Regions from separate parts of the Mesorhizobium sp. B263B2A genome, predicted to be linked through region 1. Evidence: predicted binding sites of a transcription regulator. Region 1 holds the regulator's gene; each other region holds the start of a gene.
The links. The regulator LexA, encoded in region 1, represses DNA repair genes until DNA is damaged. The targets are predictions, from matches to a motif close to TGTTCNNNNTGTGTTCNG.

Region 2: the regulator LexA is predicted to act here: its motif matches at 2,632-2,649, upstream of LB568_RS03570 (2'-5' RNA ligase family protein).
Region 3: the regulator LexA is predicted to act here: its motif matches at 2,953-2,970, upstream of LB568_RS09500 (helicase-related protein).
Region 4: the regulator LexA is predicted to act here: its motif matches at 2,874-2,891, upstream of dinB (DNA polymerase IV).

What each region holds. Positions count from the first base shown of each region.
Region 1 is NZ_JAIUIU010000003.1:281,631-286,354, reverse strand. It holds gene LB568_RS08640 (GntR family transcriptional regulator) at 1-322, shown strand, start outside; gene LB568_RS08635 (pyridoxal-phosphate dependent enzyme) at 319-1,293, shown strand; gene lexA (transcriptional repressor LexA) at 1,669-2,421, shown strand; gene LB568_RS08625 (ComEC/Rec2 family competence protein) at 2,415-4,724, opposite strand, start outside.
Region 2 is NZ_JAIUIU010000001.1:728,547-733,270, forward strand. It holds gene LB568_RS03550 (aminopeptidase) at 1-342, shown strand, start outside; gene LB568_RS03555 (DUF488 domain-containing protein) at 359-712, shown strand; gene LB568_RS03560 (ArsC family reductase) at 958-1,305, opposite strand; gene LB568_RS03565 (SnoaL-like domain-containing protein) at 1,514-1,867, opposite strand; gene LB568_RS03570 (2'-5' RNA ligase family protein) at 1,981-2,589, opposite strand; gene LB568_RS03575 (ABC transporter ATP-binding protein) at 2,721-3,806, opposite strand; gene LB568_RS03580 (cupin domain-containing protein) at 3,796-4,404, opposite strand; gene LB568_RS03585 (ABC transporter substrate-binding protein) at 4,702-4,724, opposite strand, start outside.
Region 3 is NZ_JAIUIU010000004.1:61,374-66,097, reverse strand. It holds gene phaR (polyhydroxyalkanoate synthesis repressor PhaR) at 1-83, opposite strand, end outside; gene LB568_RS09510 (acetyl-CoA C-acetyltransferase) at 380-1,558, shown strand; gene phbB (acetoacetyl-CoA reductase) at 1,687-2,412, shown strand; gene LB568_RS09500 (helicase-related protein) at 3,138-4,724, shown strand, end outside.
Region 4 is NZ_JAIUIU010000018.1:10,016-14,739, forward strand. It holds gene LB568_RS24180 (NUDIX domain-containing protein) at 1-427, opposite strand, end outside; gene LB568_RS24185 (sterol desaturase family protein) at 610-1,143, shown strand; gene LB568_RS24190 (excalibur calcium-binding domain-containing protein) at 1,261-1,623, shown strand; gene dinB (DNA polymerase IV) at 1,595-2,842, opposite strand; gene LB568_RS24200 (winged helix-turn-helix transcriptional regulator) at 2,979-3,395, opposite strand; gene LB568_RS24205 (NmrA family NAD(P)-binding protein) at 3,513-4,388, shown strand; gene LB568_RS24210 (dihydrofolate reductase family protein) at 4,426-4,724, shown strand, end outside.

The sequences.
Region 1 (4,724 bases):
CAGCTGGCTGTTGCGGTTTCGCTCGACGATCTCGGACCAGCTGCGCCGGCACCATCGCTTTCTTGGGCTGGCGCCGACATTGCGGGCGGCGGCCGGCCTCAAGGACGGCTACGAAGAGGCCATGAACGCGCTGCGCGAGGCGATGGCGATCGAGCACCACACGGCGATCATGGAAGCCGCCCTGGACCGCGACGTCGAGCGGGCAAAAGCGCTGATGACGGCCCACATCGGTTATACGCTGCACGTCTATGTCCACAGCGAGGACGGCGACGCGAACAAGGACGTCGCGCGCGCCGGCAGCTTGAAAGCGGTTGCCGGATGATCTCGGCACCTCCGCATCGTCCGACGCTTGACGAGATTGCCGAAGCCCGCGATCGGCTGGCCGCCTGGCTGCCGCGCACCCCGCTGCTGCGCCTCGATCTTGGCCGTGCCGACCAGCGGATATTCCTCAAGCTCGAGACCCTGTCGCCGATCGGCGCCTTCAAGCTCAGGCCGGCGCTCAATACCTTGCTTTGTCGTGACGCCGATGAACTCAGGCACGGTGTTGCGACCGTCAGTTCGGGCAACATGGCCTATGGGTTGGCCTGGGCGGCACGGGCTCTTGGCGTTCCGATGGCCGCCTACATGTATGCCGGCGCGCCGCAGACCAAGATCGACGGTGTCCGCCGTCTTGGCGGCGAGGTGCGCTTTGTCTCCCACGAGACCTGGTGGCGCTACATCACCGCGATCGAGCGGCCCGACATTGACGAACTTCTCATCAATCCCGTCACCGATCAGGCGGTGTTGGCTGGCAACGGCACCATCGGCCTCGAGATTGTCGAGGATCTGCCGGAGGTCGATTTCGTGCTGACGCCATATGGCGGCGGCGGCATGACGACCGGCGTTGCAAGTGCGCTCAAGGCCCTTCGTCCGCAGGCGAGGGTCTTTGCCGTCGAGGACGAGAACGCGGCGCCGGTCACCGCCGCACTGGCGGCCGGACGTATTGTCGAGATCGAGACACGGCCCTCCTTCATCAAGAGCATTGGCGGTCCCTCCCTGATCCCCGAGCTATGGCCGTTGGCGAACCAGCTCATCGACGGTGCCATCGCCGTCAGCCTGCAACAGGTGACGGAGGCCATGCGGCTCCTGTTCTCGAAGGCCAAGGTCGTCGCCGAGGGCGCGGGCGCCGCCTCGCTGGCCGCGGCTCTCAGCAGTGAGCGGGCGACCGGCAACGTCGTCTGCGTCATCTCCGGCGGCAATATCGATGCGGAATTCTATGCGCAGGTGCTGGCCGGTGCGATCCCGCCAGCCTGATCCCGTACCTGCTTCCGAACCGGCGATTGTTGGCGTTTTGATTTCGTTTCGTTCACGGCAGGCAAGCCGATCGCAAGCGCCGAAATCGGCCTCGACGGGCTCTGCCGTCGGCTGATGCCGAGCCATGTCGCAAGACAGGCCACAGGCTATTAACCAAACATTTCAATGCGGGCGACGGGCGGCAACGGGCGAAAAACCCCGATTTCCGGCCTGTCCGGGCCGCAAATGATTTCGGCTCTCTTACCAAATTCACTAAACTTTAAACGGTTGCAGAACACAACTGGAACAGATAGTGTTTGTTCTGGGTTTGTTTTTCGATTCTGGATCAGAACCATTCTGGATCAAAACCCTTGTCCAGATGCCTTGGGGGCCGCCATGCTGACACGCAAGCAACATGAACTCTTGATGTTCATTCATGAACGGCTCAAGGAAAGCGGTATTCCGCCCTCCTTCGACGAGATGAAAGAGGCGCTCGACCTCGCCTCCAAATCAGGGATCCATCGCTTGATCACGGCGCTGGAGGAACGCGGCTTCATTCGCCGGCTGCCCAACCGGGCGCGTGCGCTGGAAGTGCTGCGGCTGCCGGATTCGATCGCGCCGGGCCTCAACGCGGCAAAGAAGTTCTCGCCAAGCGTCATCCAGGGGAGTCTCGGCCAAGGCGGTCTCGGTCAGGGCAGCCTCGGCCGCCAGATCAAGCCGGCACCGTCGCGCTTTGCCGCTGCTGGCAACGACGACGATGCGGTTCCAGCGGTGTCCATCCCGGTCATGGGTCGCATCGCCGCCGGTGTGCCCATCGATGCCATCCAGCATCAGACGCATACCATCTCGGTGCCGCCGGACATGATCATGGGCGGCGAGCACTATGCGCTGGAAGTCAAGGGCGACTCGATGATCGAGGCCGGCATCTTCGATGGCGACACGGTCATTATCCGCAACGCCGATACGGCGAGCCCGGGCGAGATCGTCGTGGCGCTGGTCGACGAGGAGGAAGCGACCCTGAAGCGGTTCCGCCGCAAGGGTGCTTCGATTGCGCTTGAAGCCGCCAATCCGGCCTACGAGACGCGCATCTTCGGGCCGGACAGGGTCAAGGTGCAGGGCAAGCTGGTTGGGCTGATCAGGCGCTACTGAGCCGGCACGGCACTTGGCTTGTCAGGTTTGCGATAGGGCTCCAGGCCTCTCGCCTCGCGCGAAAACTTTCGCTGCGCGTGCCAGGGCCGATACGGGCTGTCCACCGCGAAGCTGATGGTTGGCGGACCGGTGGCCGATTGGCGGTCGAAGAAGATGGCCGCACTGCCCTTGCGGGCGAGCTGCCGTTTGGTAACGACGAGAACCAGCGGATTGTGGCAGGCATCGTAGGCCGTCGCGTCATTGACGATGATCAGGTCGGCGAAGCCACAGGCCTTCCAGGTATCCTTGCGGTCTTCGACATGCGCTATGATCGCACCGGACGGGTGCCTGGCGAGACAGACACCGTCTGTGCAATAGAACGGCGCTCCCGGCGGGAGATTGACGGCATCAGCAATATCGAATTGTCCATCCGCCTTGTCGAATATTTCCGGCAGGATGATGGTTTCGGATCTCAGCGCGCGCTTCCAGTTGTCGACCGTGAATTCGTTCGGCCGGGCCCGGTTGACGGCGAGTTCGCCATCGCCGATCGGCAGCGCAACCAGCCGCGCGTCTTCCGAGACCAGCACATCCGGCGTGCGCGTATCGGACACCGTCAGCAGGCCGGCGATAGCGAATGGAAGCGCTGCAAGCCGCAGCCACGTCGTCGCCATCGTCGCGATGACCAGGGCAATCGTCACCAGCAGCACGGATTGCTGTGAGATAAGCCCGACCGCATCGACCGGAGAGCGTTCCGATATCCATGCCGAAACGGCGATCATCGCGGTCAGGCCCTTGCCCATCAGGTAAAGGGATGGCGCATCCAACCCGAACGGCATCAGAAGCGCGCTGGCAACGGCCAGGAACATCACGACTGAGACGATCGGCATGACGGCCAGATTGGCGAACAGGCTGAGCGGCGACACCCGCTGGAAATGCCAGATGGCAAACAGCGCCGTGGCGCTGCCGGCGATGATTGAGGTCATGGCCAATCCGCCTGTCGCCAGCAGGAATTTTCTGGTCAGGAAACCGGGCAAGGATCGCTTCGGCGGCGGCGGTCTGGTCTTTCCCGCACGGTGATCCGCCCAGCCGGCATAGGCTCCAACCAGGGCCGCGGTCGCGGCGAACGACATCTGGAAGCTCGGGCCGACCACCTCATGCGGGGAAACCAGGATGACGGCGATCGCCGAGATCGCCAGATTGCGCATGGTTAGAGCCGCGCGATCGAACAGGACGGCAATCAGCATCACCGCCAGCATGATGAAGCTGCGCTCGGCGGCGACGACGACGCCGGAGATGACGAGATAGGCGGCGATCGACAAAAGTGCGGCCGCGGCCGCGTATTTCTTCACCGGCCGGCGCGCGGAAAAGTCGGGGAACAACGCGAAGGCGCCGCGCAGCAGACCCATGATGGTGCCGGCGACCAGCGCCATGTGCAGTCCCGAAATGGAGATGATGTGATAGATGCCGGTGCGCCGCATCGCTTCGTTGATTTCGTCGGGGATGCCGGCGCGCACGCCGACGATCAACGCCGCCGCGATCTCGCCTTCGGCGCCGCCGACGCTGCCCCTGATATGGTCGGCAATGGCTTCGCGGGCGTTTTCTATCGCTGAGGAAAGGCGGGCCGACAGCGGCATGCCACCGTCATCGGCCGCAACGACTTTCGGATTGCCGAGAAAGAACCCGCTGCCGCCGATGCCGGCGAAATAGCTGTCGAAGGAGAAATCGTAGCTCTCCGGCCGCACCGGACCGGTTGGCGGCAACAGCTTGGCGTAGCCCGTGACAAGGGAGCCGGCGGTCATTTCCGGCGGTATCTTGCGTGCCGAAAGCCGAACGCGTTCCGGCGCGTAGCGCAGTTTCGGCCGGGCGGTCGACGTCACGTCGATGGTCAGCCGGATACGGCCGGTCTCCATCTCTTCGATCGAGACCACGCGGCCGCTCAGTTGCGTCGAGATTTCCGAGCCCAGCATCTGGGTTCCCGTGCGCCACGTCTCGACCTTGGCGGCGAGCAAGCCAAGCGCGCACAGCAATGCCGCCGTCATGCACAGATGGGTTTTCGGCCACGAGCGCGAGACAATCGCCAGGAAGCCCATGAGGGCCACCACCGCGACAGGCCTGGCGAAGTCCGGTTCGACGGTCAGCGAAAAATAGCCGATCGCGCCGATTGCAAGGCAAACCGGCACCAGCAGGAAGCCAATGCCGCGGTCAAGCTCCAGCTCCGCCGCCGCAGTGATGCCGTTGCGGAGGCGCGGCAATGACAGCCGGCCGAGTTGCCGGCGCACACGCACGATCCTGCCGGCCGGTGACGGAACTGGGGCGGGGATATC
Region 2 (4,724 bases), on a different contig from region 1:
GGCGAGGACGTGTTGAAGAAGGTGCTCGACACCGACGAAGGCGCGCGGCGCCTCGGCGAAGTGGCGCTTGTGCCGCATTCATCGCCGATCTCGGCCAGCGGCCTGTTGTTCTTCAACACGCTGTTCGACGAGAACGCCGCCTGCCACATCGCGCTCGGCCAGTGCTATTCGAAGTGCTTCGTCGATGGCGCATCGCTCAGCCAGGACGAGATTGCAGCGCGCGGCGGCAACAAGAGCTTCATCCACATCGACTGGATGATCGGTTCGGACAAGATCGACATCGATGGCGTCCATAAGGACGGCGCCCGCGTGCCGGTGATGCGCAAGGGCGAGTGGGCCTGACGGCACGGAGGGTCGGATGGCTTTCGACCTGGAGGTCAAGAGGATCTATGAACCACCCGCTTCCGATGACGGGCAGCGGGTTCTCGTCGACCGGGTATGGCCGCGCGGCGTCAGCAAGAAGGACGCAGCGCTGACGCAGTGGCTGAAGGACATCGCGCCGAGTGACGAGTTGCGCAAATGGTTCGGCCATGAGCCGGCTCGCTGGGCCGAGTTTCAGAAGCGGTATCGTGCCGAGCTGGACGGCAATGGCGAGGCGGTGGCGCAACTGCGCGGCTTGCTCGGCCAGGGTAAGGTGACGCTGCTCTACGGCGCGCATGATGAGGCGCATAACAATGCCGTGGCGCTGGCGGGGTATTTGCGCGCGAGTTGAGGCTTCGTTTTGCAGCGTTGGCGATTGACGAAAGCCGAGGCGACATCTGATCTCCCTCCTTGCGGGGGAGATGCCCGGCAGGGCAGAGGGGGGTGCTGTCCCTCCAGCCTATCAATCAATCGCAGCGACCTGAATAGGTTTTCGTAAGAACGAAACTCGTTGGGCTGGCGATCCTTCACACCCCCCTGGCCTGCCGGCCATCTCCCCCGCAAGGGGGGAGATTGGCAGCGTTGCCGTCTCGCTGCTTACTTCACCGCCTGCTCATAAACATCAGCTTTGAACCCGACCAGAATCCGATCGCCCACCTCAAGCACCGGCCGCTTGATCATCGTTGGCTTGGCCAGCATCAGCGCCTTGGCCTTCTTTTCGTCGAGCGATTCCTTGTCCTTATCCGGCAGTTCGCGAAACGTCGTGCTGCCCTTGTTGAGCAGCTTTTCCCAGCCGACCTTGCCGACCCAGCCGTTCAGCCGCCTGGCGTCCAGACCCTCCGCCCGGTAGTCGTGGAAGCGGTAAGGCACACCATGGCCTTCCAGCCAGACGCGCGCCTTCTTGATCGTGTCGCAGTTGGTGATGCCGTACATGGTGATCGTCAAAGCGTGCTTCCCAGGGGCTGACCGCCGAATCCGTCCCGCGGCGCATGCAGTCACCCGACGGCAAAGAAGTCAACGACCGCCATTGCTGCTATCTCGACGAACGCCTGGTGTGGACGGATGCACATGGCGGCCAGGGCGTCGTCCAGGCCGCCATATTTATCTTAACCCTGCCGCGAAGAGAGCGGGCTCCCGGAAGCCGTTTCCGGCGTCAATAGTAGAAACGCTCTTCGGTGATCTTGCCGTTCTTGACCGTGTACAGACCAACCTCATCCATGGTGACACGCTCGCCAGTGGCCTTGGGCGTTATGTCGAACTTGAAGCGCACTGCGAACTGGTCGCCGTTGACATAGGGGCCCTCGACCAAACCGCCATGCACTTCGTTGTTCTCCTGCCACCACTGGCTCTTCTGCCTGAGAGCCTCCTTGCCGTGGCTGACGGCCATCGGTCCCTCGATGGCTTCGTAACTGGCGATGTCGTCGGCATTGTACTTTTCGGCAGCACCCTCATTGTCACCCTGCTTGAGGCGTTCGGTGAAGTCCTTGGCAATTTCCGCGATAGTCATTTGTGTTCCTCCTGTTCCGACGCAATGAATGCAAGTAGGGGACAGCTTGCCCGCCTGCCACTGTCGAGCCGATCGATAGCTGACACTTCATGTCAGGACGGATCAGGTGCCGACTACGATGCCTCCATCAAGGGCCAACGGTCCAGGAAGAGATATTTCGTCAGACCGCGCAGGCTGTGAACAAGGATGAAGTCATTGGCAACGAACGTGATCGGTTCGATGGGCTGCCGAGGGACAAACTTTTGATCGTAGGCGAGTGTCAGATGCGGAACGAAATGATCCGGCGCCTTGAGCCCGTTCTTCAGCATCTCGACCCCAAGCAATTTGTGGAGTTCGAAAACTGGTCCATCATCGGCCAGAAGCACAAACGGGTGGCGAGGCGACCTGCCCCGGGTCGCCGGGCGACCCGGAAAACTGCCGACATGGCCAAACGTGACCTCAAAGGCGGGCATTTGGACATGCCGGCCCGATCGAGACGCTGCAAAGACGACCTTGGACCGCAGCCGTCTGTAGTCGCCGGCATGCCGCAAGCTCAGGTGAAACCGCTCAACCGATAACCGCTTCCCAACAATTCCATGCCGATGACAAAGCTGGTTCTGCAAATCGGCGAAGGGAGCATGGAACCGGGGCTGTAAGAATAACCCGAAGAAGGCACGATCCGGCCGTTTTGGCCGCCATGGCGGCTCGGGAATTCCGAAGTCGAATTCGCCTTGCAGATACATACGCATACGCCCGGCAAGGAACGCTCCTGTTTTGCTCTGTTCTGGAACAAAACAGGAACATTCCTTTCGAGTCAAGCGTCGATTGATCCAAATCCCGCGCTCCGCAATCCTGCCCTTGACCTCAAGAAAGATTAGCTTGGCAGCATGGGACAGCTGGCGCCACGGCGCAGGCTGACATGCGCCACGTCGCCTACGTTGAATTGAAAGCCATCGGCCCGGCGCGGTGCGTCGATCACCACGGGCATTCCCTCCCCAAGTTCGGCGTGCAAGCGCAGCGTGCGGCCGTGAAAGACGATGCTGTTGACGCGCGCCGGCGCCGTGCCCGGCGAGACTTCGGTCGTCGCCAGCAAATCCTCAGGACGGACGCCGATGGTACGCACGTCGCCTTCACCGGGTGACTGGCCGGTTTCAGAAATGGCTTCCAGCGCCAGTGTTCCGGCGGTGAAACGCAGGCGATCGCCGTCGCGGCCGATAAACCGCGACTGCAGGAGATTCATGGTGCCGATGAAGCTCGCCACGAACTTCGTGGCGGGCCGATCATAGAGTGTCGCCGGCGGCGCGATCTGCTCGATGCGGCCCTTGTTCATGACGACGATGCGATCGGAGATCGACAGCGCCTCGGTCTGGTCGTGGGTGACCATGACGAAGGTGGTGCCGAGCCGCGACTGCAGCCGCTTCAGTTCCACCTGCATCTGTTCGCGCAGATGCGCATCGAGCGCCGACAGCGGCTCGTCGAGCAGCAGCACGCGCGGCTCGCAGACGATGGCTCGGGCAAGTGCCACGCGCTGGCGCTGGCCGCCCGACAATTCCAAGACCCGGGCACGAAGCTTGTCGGCGAGACCGACCATGCCCAGGGCTTCGCCGACGCGTTTTGCCTGCTCGCTGCCGGAGAGCTTGCGCAGCGACAGGCCGAAGCCGACATTCTCGGCGACGTTCATATGCGGAAACAGCGCGTAGTCCTGGAACACGGTGTTGACCGGCCGGTCGAAGGGCCGAAGCGCCGTGATGTCGCGCCCGTCAAGCAGCACCTTGCCGCTCGACGGGCTTTCGAAGCCGGCGATGACGCGCAGGCTGGTGGTCTTGCCGCATCCCGATGGCCCGAGCAGCGTAATGAACTCGCCGCTGACGATGTCGAGATCGACGGCGTCGAGCCCGACGATGCCGCCGGGAAAGATCTTCGAGATCGCCTGCAGCCGCACAAGACGATCAGGCGCCATCGCGAACCTCGGACGGTTTCGTGGTGTTGACCCAGAGGATCTGGCACTGCTCGGCGCCGGGATTGCGGAAGGCATGCAAGAGCGTGCTCTTGAAGGCAAAGCTGTCGCCCTCCTTCAGCACGTATTTTGTCGAATCCACCACCAGTTCGACCTCGCCCGCCAGCACGTAGCCGAATTCATGGCCGGCATGCGCATAGGCTTCCGCCGTGCCGCCATTGGCCTCCACGGTCACCAGCATGCCGGTCAGCGTCGCGCCTGGCGGCGACAGCAGCGCCTTGGCGATGCCTTCGGATTTGACGGGAATCGCGCGGCGGCTGTTGGCGCGCACGCAATAGAGATCATTGACTGCGTCGTTGCCGTCGGCGATCAGCGCCGACGGCTCGATGTCGAGTGCTGCCGCAAGCGGCCAGATCACCTTGACACGCAGCGATGACATGCCTCGCTCGATCTGGCTCAGCGCACCGATCGACACTCCGGCTTTTGCCGCCAGTTCGGCCAGCGAAAGGCCGCGCTCCAGCCGCAGCGCCCGCACCCGCCGGCCAACGCGGACGTCTGCATCGTCCTTGGGTTTTTCCGCGGCGTCGTCAAGCATGTCCATGTATGGGTCCTCGTAGTCTTCTCAATCGACGTGGCGCAGCGCCGCTAGGCTCCCCCTTCTCCCCTTGTGGGGTGAGAAGCGGTTCGCGCAGCGAACGAAAAGCCAATTGCTTGGCTTTTCGAGCTTCGAACGCCCTGAGCCTGCGAAGGGCCGGGCGTGGTAGCCGATCCACCCTGCTGGGTCCCCGCTGCTTCGCAGCGTCCCAGCGTTCGCCGGCCTTTCATCGTGCCACTGGCACGATGAATTCGCTTACGCGAACGGCTGCTCACCCCACAAGGGGAGAAGGAAGAACCAGCCTCACCCGCCCGCCTTCACCTTTT
Region 3 (4,724 bases), on a different contig from region 1:
GTCACATAGGTGCTCGTCCCCGTATTGTAGAGGCGGCGATTGGCGTATTTCTTGATAACAATCGGATCGTCTTTTGCGGCCATCTGCATCCTCCCCGGACACCGGCGCGCCTGAGTAAGCGGCCGGTAACGATTGCGCCTTTTTAAAGGATATGCGCAAAAGCCTCACAATTCCAAGCAGTTTGTGCAGTGCGGGATCATATAATGCTGCATAGCAGGCAAAATATGTTGCGCAGCAGCGCCCGCCCTGCCGGCACGGCGATGCGCGGCCTGCTTGCGGCGCATGGGCGCCATACCCATTTCCGGTTTGACTTGGGGTTGGGAAAGGGCAAGAAAAGTCCTCAACGGCAGAACAACACCCATGAAGTCTGGAGAAGAAAATGTCCGCTTCCATCGTCATTGCCAGCGCCGCGCGGACCGCGGTCGGCTCCTTCAACGGCGCCTTTGCCGCCACCCCGGCGCATGAGCTCGGCGCCGTCGTCGTCAAGGAATTGCTGGCCCGTGCCGGTGTCGAAGCGGCCGAGGTCGACGAGGTCATCCTCGGTCAGGTGCTGACCGCGGCTCAAGGCCAGAATCCCGCCCGCCAGGCCTCGATCATGGCCGGCCTGCCCAAGGAGACCACCGCTTGGGGCCTCAACCAGGTTTGCGGCTCGGGCCTGCGCGCCATCGCGCTCGGCATGCAGCAGATCGCCACCGGCGACGCCAAGGTGATCGTCGCCGGCGGCCAGGAATCGATGTCGATGTCGCCGCACGCCCAGCACCTGCGCGCCGGCGTCAAGATGGGCGACTACAAGATGATCGACACCATGATCAAGGACGGGCTGTGGGATGCCTTCAACGGCTATCACATGGGCAACACCGCCGAGAACGTCGCCCGCCAGTTCCAGATCACCCGTGAAGACCAGGACCATTTCGCGCTCGCCTCGCAGAACAAGGCCGAGGCCGCGCAGAAGGCCGGCAAATTCAAGGACGAGATCGTCGCCTTCACCATCAAGGGCAAGAAGGGCGACACCATTGTCGACCAGGATGAGTATATCCGCCACGGCGCGACGCTCGATGCCATGACCAAGCTGAGACCGGCCTTCGACAAGGACGGCACGGTGACCGCCGCCAACGCGTCCGGCATCAATGACGGAGCCGCCGGAGCGCTGCTGATGAGCGAGGCGGAAGCCGCCAGGCGCGGCATCACCCCGCTGGCGCGCATCGCGTCCTGGGCAACGGCCGGCGTCGATCCGGCGATCATGGGCACCGGACCCATTCCCGCCTCGCGCAAGGCCTTGGAAAAGGCCGGCTGGTCGGTCGGCGATCTCGACCTCGTCGAGGCCAACGAGGCATTTGCCGCGCAGGCCTGCGCCGTCAACAAGGACATGGGCTGGGATCCCTCGATCGTCAACGTCAATGGCGGCGCCATCGCCATCGGCCACCCGATCGGTGCGTCCGGCGCCCGCGTCTTCAACACGCTGGTCTTCGAGATGCGCCGCCGTGGCGCCAAGAAGGGCCTGGCCACCCTGTGCATCGGCGGCGGCATGGGCGTCGCCATGTGCGTGGAAGCGCTCTAAGAAAGAGAAGTGAATAGCGAATAGGGAGCAGCCAATAGGGAAGAATGGCGTCAGCGCGACAGGACATTTGATCCCTACTCGCTATTCGCTACTCCCTATTCGCTCTCCCGACCAAAGGGAGGGAGCGCATGACCAAGGTTGCAATCGTCACGGGGGGATCGCGCGGCATCGGCGCCGCGATTTCGATCGCTCTGAAGGCCGCAGGCTATTCCGTTGCCGCGAACTATGCCGGCAACGACGAGGCGGCGGCGAAGTTCAAGGCCGAGACCGGCATTCCGGTCTACAAATGGTCGGTCGCCGACTATGATGCCTGTGCCGTCGGCATCAGGCAGGTCGAGGCCGATCTCGGCCCGGTCTCGGTGCTGGTCAACAATGCCGGCATCACCCGCGACGCCATGTTCCACAAACTGACGCGCGAGCAGTGGAAAGAGGTCATCGACACCAATCTGTCCGGTGTTTTCAACATGACGCACCCGCTGTGGAGCGGCATGCGCGACCGCAAGTTCGGCCGCGTCATCACCATCTCCTCGATCAATGGCCAGAAGGGCCAGGCCGGTCAGGTCAATTATTCGGCAGCCAAGGCCGGCGACATCGGTTTCAGCAAGGCCCTTGCTCAGGAGGGGGCTCGCGCGGGCATCACCGTCAACGTCATCTGCCCCGGCTATATCGCCACCGAGATGGTCAAGGCGATCGACGAGAAGGTGCTCAACGAGCGCATCATCCCGCAGATCCCCGTCGGCCGCCTCGGCGAACCGGAAGAGATCGCGCGCTGCGTCGTCTTCCTCGCTTCGCAGGATGCCGGCTTCATCACCGGCTCGACGCTCACTGCGAACGGCGGTCAGTATTTCGCCTGAGGCGGTGGTTTCGGCGGGACAAGCTGCGACAGCGAGAAATCGGGCGGGCCGGGAAACCGGTCCGTTTTTCATTGATATGCTGTCGCAGCAAAATGCCTCGTTCCAATGCGATGCTCCAATCCGGCACGCAAAGGTTAATGGCGGCAGCGGCATCTGTGCAAAACCCGTCGCCAAGCCTGTGGATTCTCGGTGGATAAGCTGTTCACAACACAAGATATTGGGAGAACAAAAGGGGAAAGTATCGTCGGCGCCGTTTTGTCGCCGATTCGTTCCGGCTTTGAGCGGAAGTTAACATTAACGGACCGAAATCATCGGCAATGCTTTAACGATCAATTCAGAAAGATTAACAATCTCATAACCTTGAGTGGGGCGGATCGAGCCACCCTTCTCATTTGCCGGCAAAGATTAACGACGGAGGCCACTTAGCATAAAACGGGCCAGTTCAACGATTCAGCATGTGGTGAGACTCATCGTCACAAAATCCATATGTAGCCGTGAACAAAAGCTGAATCTAACCGAGTCAGCGATTCGTCGCCGATTCGTTCCAGACTCGTTCCAACTCTTAATCCGCAACCGATCGGGAGCTTGACAAAGGCGCCTTCGAGCCGACAGCGGAACATTCCGCTTTCGCTTCGCGCCCGAAATCCCTATGTGTCGCCTGTCATACGCGCCGTCCAGGGCACGCTCCCGACAATGAGAGGCCAGAAAGCCCTATTTCCGAGCCGATGAACATCCAGCCGAAACACACCGAGCCGCTGATCCTGTCGGGCCGCGACGTGACCGCCGTGCTTGGCCCGACCAACACCGGCAAGACCCATCTCGCCATCGAGCGCATGGTGGCGCATGAGACCGGCATCATCGGCCTGCCGCTTCGGCTGCTGGCGCGTGAGGTGTACACCCGCGTCTGCGAAAAGGTCGGAGCTCACAAGGTGGCGCTGATCACCGGCGAGGAGAAGATCCAGCCGAAAGGCGCTAAATATTCGGTCTGCACCGTCGAGGCCATGCCGCGCGAGACCGATGCCGCCTTCGTCGCCATAGATGAGGTGCAACTGGCCGGCGATCTCGAGCGTGGCCACATCTTCACCGATCGTATCCTGCATCTGCGCGGCCGCCAGGAGACGTTGCTGCTTGGCGCGGCCACCATGCATGGCATCCTGCAGCGGCTGCTGAAGGGCGTCTCGGTGGTGACGCGGCCGCGGCTATCGCATCTCGCCTATGCCGGCTCCAAGAAGCTGACCCGGCTGCCGCGTCGCACCGCGATCGTCGCCTTCTCCGCCGATGAGGTCTATGCCATCGCCGAGTTGATCCGCCGCCAGCAAGGTGGCGCCGCCGTCGTGCTCGGCGCGCTGTCGCCGCGCACCCGCAACGCGCAGGTGGCGCTGTTCCAGTCGGGCGATGTCGACTATCTCGTCGCCACCGATGCCATCGGCATGGGTCTCAACCTCGATCTCGACCATGTCGCCTTTGCCCAGAACCGCAAGTTCGACGGCTACCAGTACCGCAATCTGACGGCGGCCGAGCTTGGCCAGATCGCCGGCCGCGCCGGCCGGCATCTGCGCGACGGCACCTTTGGCGTCACCGGCCAGGTCGATCCGCTCGACGAAGAGCTGGTCAAGAAGATCGAGGGCCACGACTTCGATCCGGTGAAGGTGCTGCAGTGGCGCACCGCGCGTTTCGACTTCGCCAGCCTCGACGCGCTGAAGCGCTCGATCGAGACCAACGCTCCGGTCGAGGGTTTGACGCGCGCGCTGCCGGCGGTCGACGCACAGGCGCTCGAATATCTGTCGCGCGACGGCGACATCCGCGCGCTGGCCACCGATGCCAGGCGCGTGGCGCTGCTGTGGGAAGCCTGCGCACTCCCCGACTACCGCAAGATCGCCCCGGCCCAGCATGCCGACCTCATCGCCTCGATCTACATGGACCTTGCCCGGCACGGCCATGTCGACGAGAATTACATGGCCGAGCAGGTGCGCCGCGCCGACACCACCGAGGGCGACATCGACACGCTGTCGCACCGCATCGCCCAGATCCGCACCTGGACATTTGTGTCGAACCGGCCAGGCTGGCTGGCCGATCAGGCACACTGGCAGGAAAAGACGCGCGAAATCGAAGACAGATTGTCGGATGCGCTGCATGAGCGGTTGACGAAACGCTTCGTAGACCGCAGGACTTCCGTCCTCATGCGGCGCCTTAGAGAAAATACCATGCCTGAAGCCGAAATCAGTCCTACCGGAACCGTCCTTGTCGAAGGCCATCATGTCGGCGAGCTGCAAGGGTTCCGCTTCACAGCCGACCAGACGGCCGGCGGCGAA
Region 4 (4,724 bases), on a different contig from region 1:
GCTGCCCGACAAGCATCTTTACCTCGGCCTCAGGCAGGCTGAACCAGCCCGCTCTGTCGACCTCCGGGAATTCCTTCATCGATCCCGACCGCGGCGGCCATTCCATGGTGAAGCTGTTGCTCTTGATCGCCGCCACGTCGATCTCCGCCCTGGCCTCCACCGACCAGGCGCTGACGATCTTGCCGCCCGGTTGCTTGTAATCGCCGAGGCGCGTGAAAAGGCCGTCGACCTTGATGCCGATTTCTTCCTCGGTTTCGCGTTGTGCCGCCACAAGCTCGTCCTCATTCTCGTCGACAAGGCCTTTCGGGATCGACCAGGCGCCATCGTCCTTCTTCGCCCAGAACGGGCCGCCGGGATGAACCAGCAGCACGCGGACATCGCCATCGCTTCGACGATAGATCAGCAGGCCGGCACTGCGTTTTGCCATTTTGCGTGTCCATTCGTGGCGCCGGTACGAGGTGGCCAATTGCCAGCCGATCATGGGTGCCGACCCTTGCATCGGCAAATTGCGACGCTATGTCAAACACGCCCGCATTGCACCTCATGTGCGAGTCCGGCAATCTGAAGTATCACTTTGGGGCGGCGTCGAAGGTCAGGTAAGGCGTCCGAATGCAACTGGGTCTGATCGGCTACTACAGCGACTTCGTGGTCTATCCGCTGGTGATCGCCATATTGGGAATAGCCGGGTTGATCGAGGCCGGCGAGGAGAGTGCGCCGGAGTGGATCGGTACGGTCATCTTCTGTCTCGGCCTGTGGACGCTGGTCGAATACGTCCTGCACCGCTTTGTCCTTCATCACATCCCCTACATCAGGGACCTGCACGACCGTCATCATGTCGAGGAGCGCAGTTCGGTGGGTACGCCAACCTGGCTCAGTCTGGGTGTGCATGCGCTGGTCGCCTTCCTGCCGGTGTGGATGGCCTTCGGTTTCGCGACCGCGAGCGCGGTCAGTTGCGGCCTGATGCTGGGCTATCTCTGGTACATCAGCATCCACCACATGATCCATCACTGGCATCCCAGACATCCCAGTTATCTCTACACGCTCAAGCGCCGCCACGCAGTGCATCATCACATCGACGATACCGCCAATTTCGGCGTGACGTCGATATTCTGGGATCGGGTTTTCGGTACGGCGCAGCTCTGAGGGCCGGGGCGTATCTCGATCCCGGCAGGTCCGGCGTCATTGTCATGGCGGCCGGCCCGAGATAGCCTGCCCCGAGATAGCCTGCATTGATGTGCTGGGACCGGGGGCGTGCCGGGAATGCTTCTGCCATTCTTGTATTGGCCTGCATATCATCGCCTTGGCAGGCTGAAATGGGTTGCTCTTTTCGCGCCGTTCATCCTGTTGTCCGGCTACATCGCCTATGGCTTTGTCGGCATCCAGCTCGACTCACCGCTCACCGCCCTCAGGCACTTTGCCGCGTTCCCGAACTGTGCAGCGGCTCGCGCCGTCGGTCTTGCCCCCGCGCGCAAGGGGCAGCCCGGCTATTGGCCGACGCACGATGCCGACAAAGACGGCATCGCTTGCGAGCCTTGGCACGGGGAAAGCGCCAGCGGCGTCAAGGTGCATCGCTATTGGCAGCGGCAGGTAGTTCTCACAGTTCCTTTTCCGCCAGCTCCCTGAATTCGTCGGGCACCGAGCGCGCCGCTTCGAGCGCCACCGTGCCGTAGCCGACGGCCTGTTTGCCGAAGCGCTCGCGGATCTTGTCGATGGCGCGGTCGGCGCCGAAGCGCGCCAGGCCTTTCGCAGTGCCCGGCCGGTGCTTTTCGTCGGCAAGGCCGAGCGGCAGTTCGAGCTGCAGCTCGGCACTTTCCCAGAGGTGCGAGACCGAGATCGCCAGCAGCGAGATCGTTCTTTCGTGCGGATTGTCGGCGAGCACGCCGCGTACCAGATCGCCTGCGATTTCGGCCAGCGTCGTGGTCGCCGAGATCGGCTGGTCGAGCGTGATCGAACGGGTCACGGCGCTGAGATCGGCAAAGCGCACACGCACGGTCACCGTGCGGCCGGGCCGCGCCTTGGCGCGCAGCCGGCTGGCGACGCGGTCGGCCAGATGCAGCAAAGTGGGCACGATGACGCGCGCCACGGCTGGCTTCTGACCGAGCGCCGACTGCGCGCCGGCCGAGTGCGCGCGGCGCTTCGTCTCCAGTTTCCTCGGGTCGCGGTTCCACGACAAAGCCGAGAGCTTTTCGCCGGCGGCGGGACCGAGTAGCCGCGTCAGCGCGCCGCTGTGCGTCCTGGCCAGCTGGCCTATGGTCTCGACGCCGATTTCGGCCAGCCGCGCCATGGTCGCCGGGCCAACACCCCACATCAGGCCGACCGGCAAATCGTGCAGGAAGGCAAGCTCGGTGCCGGGATCGACCACCACCAGCCCGTCGGGCTTGGCGACCTGCGAGGCGATCTTGGCCAGATGCTTGGTGCGCGCGACGCCGATCGAGATCGGCAGACCGAGTTCGGCCCGCACACGGCGGCGGATGGTTGCGGCGATCTCTTGCGGTTGCCCGAACAGGTGCGTGCAGCCGGCGACATCGGCGAAGGCCTCGTCGATGGAGATGCGCTCGACGAGCGGCGTAAAATCGTCGAGCACCTTGATCGCCGCGTCGCCAAGCCGCTGGTAGTGGCTGAAATTGCCGCCGACGAAGATCAGCTGCGGGCAGAGCTCGCGCGCCTTGCGCCCCGGCATGCCGCCGCGCACGCCGAAGGCACGCGCCTCATAGGAGGCGGCGAGCACGACGCCGCCGCCGACCGCGATCGGCTTGCCGCGCAGCGACGGGTCGAGCAACTGTTCGACCGAGGCATAGAACGCATCGAGATCGGCATGCAGGATGGTGGCTGTCGTTTCCATCCCGACCGCTCATCCACAGTTGCTGATAGATGCGAACATATAGAGAACAAAAAGTGATCACCGTCAAGCCGTGACCCCATATCCCTTGCCGCCGCCGGGGCCTGGAAAGTCCTCTTGGGCAAGACAGCGTAGCCGCCTAGACAATATGCTCCGCCCGCAGCGCCGCTTTCAGCCGTTCCAGCGCCGGCTCGCCACCGGCCGCAAGCTCGTCGGCGATGCGGGCGAGATGATCGTCGGCCTTGCGATGCTTGCTGCCCCAGGCGCCGAGCGTTGCCAGCACCGGCAACAGGTCGACGCCGGCCTCGGTCAGCCGGTAGATCGCCTTCAGCCCGTGGGTCGGGTCATCGCTGCGGGTGAGGATGCCTTCTTCCTGGAGCGTCTGCAGCCGCTCGGCCAGCGTGCGTGAGGAGATGCCTTCGTCGGATTGCAGGAACTCGCGAAAGTGCTTTTTCCCAGCGAAGATCAGATCGCGGACGATGAGCAGGGTCCAGCGGTCGCCGAGCAGTTCCAGCGACAGGTTGATCGGGCAGCCGGATTTTTCACGGGTCGACATCTATGGTTCCGTTTTTAAATCACTTTACTATTGACATCATTCTGTGCATGCGTCAAATGGTTCCAAAAGTAAATCATTCTGTTGCCATAGTGGCTCGTTTTCGCAGAGGAGGACGACATGCAAGCAATCGAGAGCAACGTCGCACCAAAGACCGTCGTGGTTGTCGGCGCCACCAGTGAGGTCGGCAAGGAGGTCGCTTCCGTGCTGGCCGGCCAGGGGCACAAAGTGCGCGGCGTGGCGCGCAGCCTGGGCGTTGCGCTTGACGACGCCGACGCTCTGGCATCCGCCTTCTCCGGTGCCGACAGCGCCTATGTGATGATCCCCTTCGACGTCACCGCGCCGGATCTGCATCGCTTCGAGGATGAGGTCGGCGAGCGGCTGGCAGCGGCGATCACGCATTCAGGCATGCGCCGTGTCGTGCTGCTCAGCGGCCTCAATGCTCATCTCAAAAAGGGTACTTCGCTGGGCGCCGCGATGATGGAGGAGCGGCTCGAAGCGCTTAGCCTCGACGAGCTGGTGTTCCTGCGCGCCTCGTTCTTCATGGAGAATTTTGCCAAGGGCCTGGGCTTTGTCCAGCAAGCCGCTTCCGGTGTCTTCGCCACGCCGTTCCGCGGCGACCTGCCAATGCCGCTCATTACCGCCTGCGATGTCGGGCAGCGCGCCGCCGCCTTGCTGGGCGCTGGCCGGTTCCCGGCCGAGCGGGTCGTCGAACTGCATGGCGGCGGTTACTATGCCTTTGAACAAGCCACCGCGATCCTCGGCAAGGCGATCGGCAGGCAAGTCACCTATCATGCCGTGCCCTTCGCCGATGCCCGCGAAGGCATGGTCGCCAACGGCCTGTCGGCGAGCTTTGCCGATGCGCTCGGCGAAACGGCGGCGAGCTTCAACAAGGGCGATCGCTGGGCGCTGGAGGCACCGTCGGTCAGCAACACCACGCCGACCACTTTCGAGAGCTGGGCGCACGCTTTCGCCCGCTCGCAAAGCGCTGCCTGATCCTTCCCATCCAGAATCCGGAAACGAGGCGAACGCCATGAAAAAGCTGATCCTTCAGATGCAGATGTCGGTCGACGGCTATGTCGGCGCCAATGAGGATCATCGCTGGCAGCTTTGGGAGTGGGGCGAGGACAATGGCTGGGACGAGGAGCTGAAGCGCGATTTCAACACCGTCTTTGCCGGTATCGACACAATCCTGCTCAGCCGCAAGATGGCCGAGGAGGGGTACCTGACCCACTGGGGCAATGCGGCGAAGAAATATCCGGCCGATCCGTTCTACGCCTTCGCCCAGCGTATCGTCGAGGCACGCACGGTTGTGCCTACCGACAGGCTGAA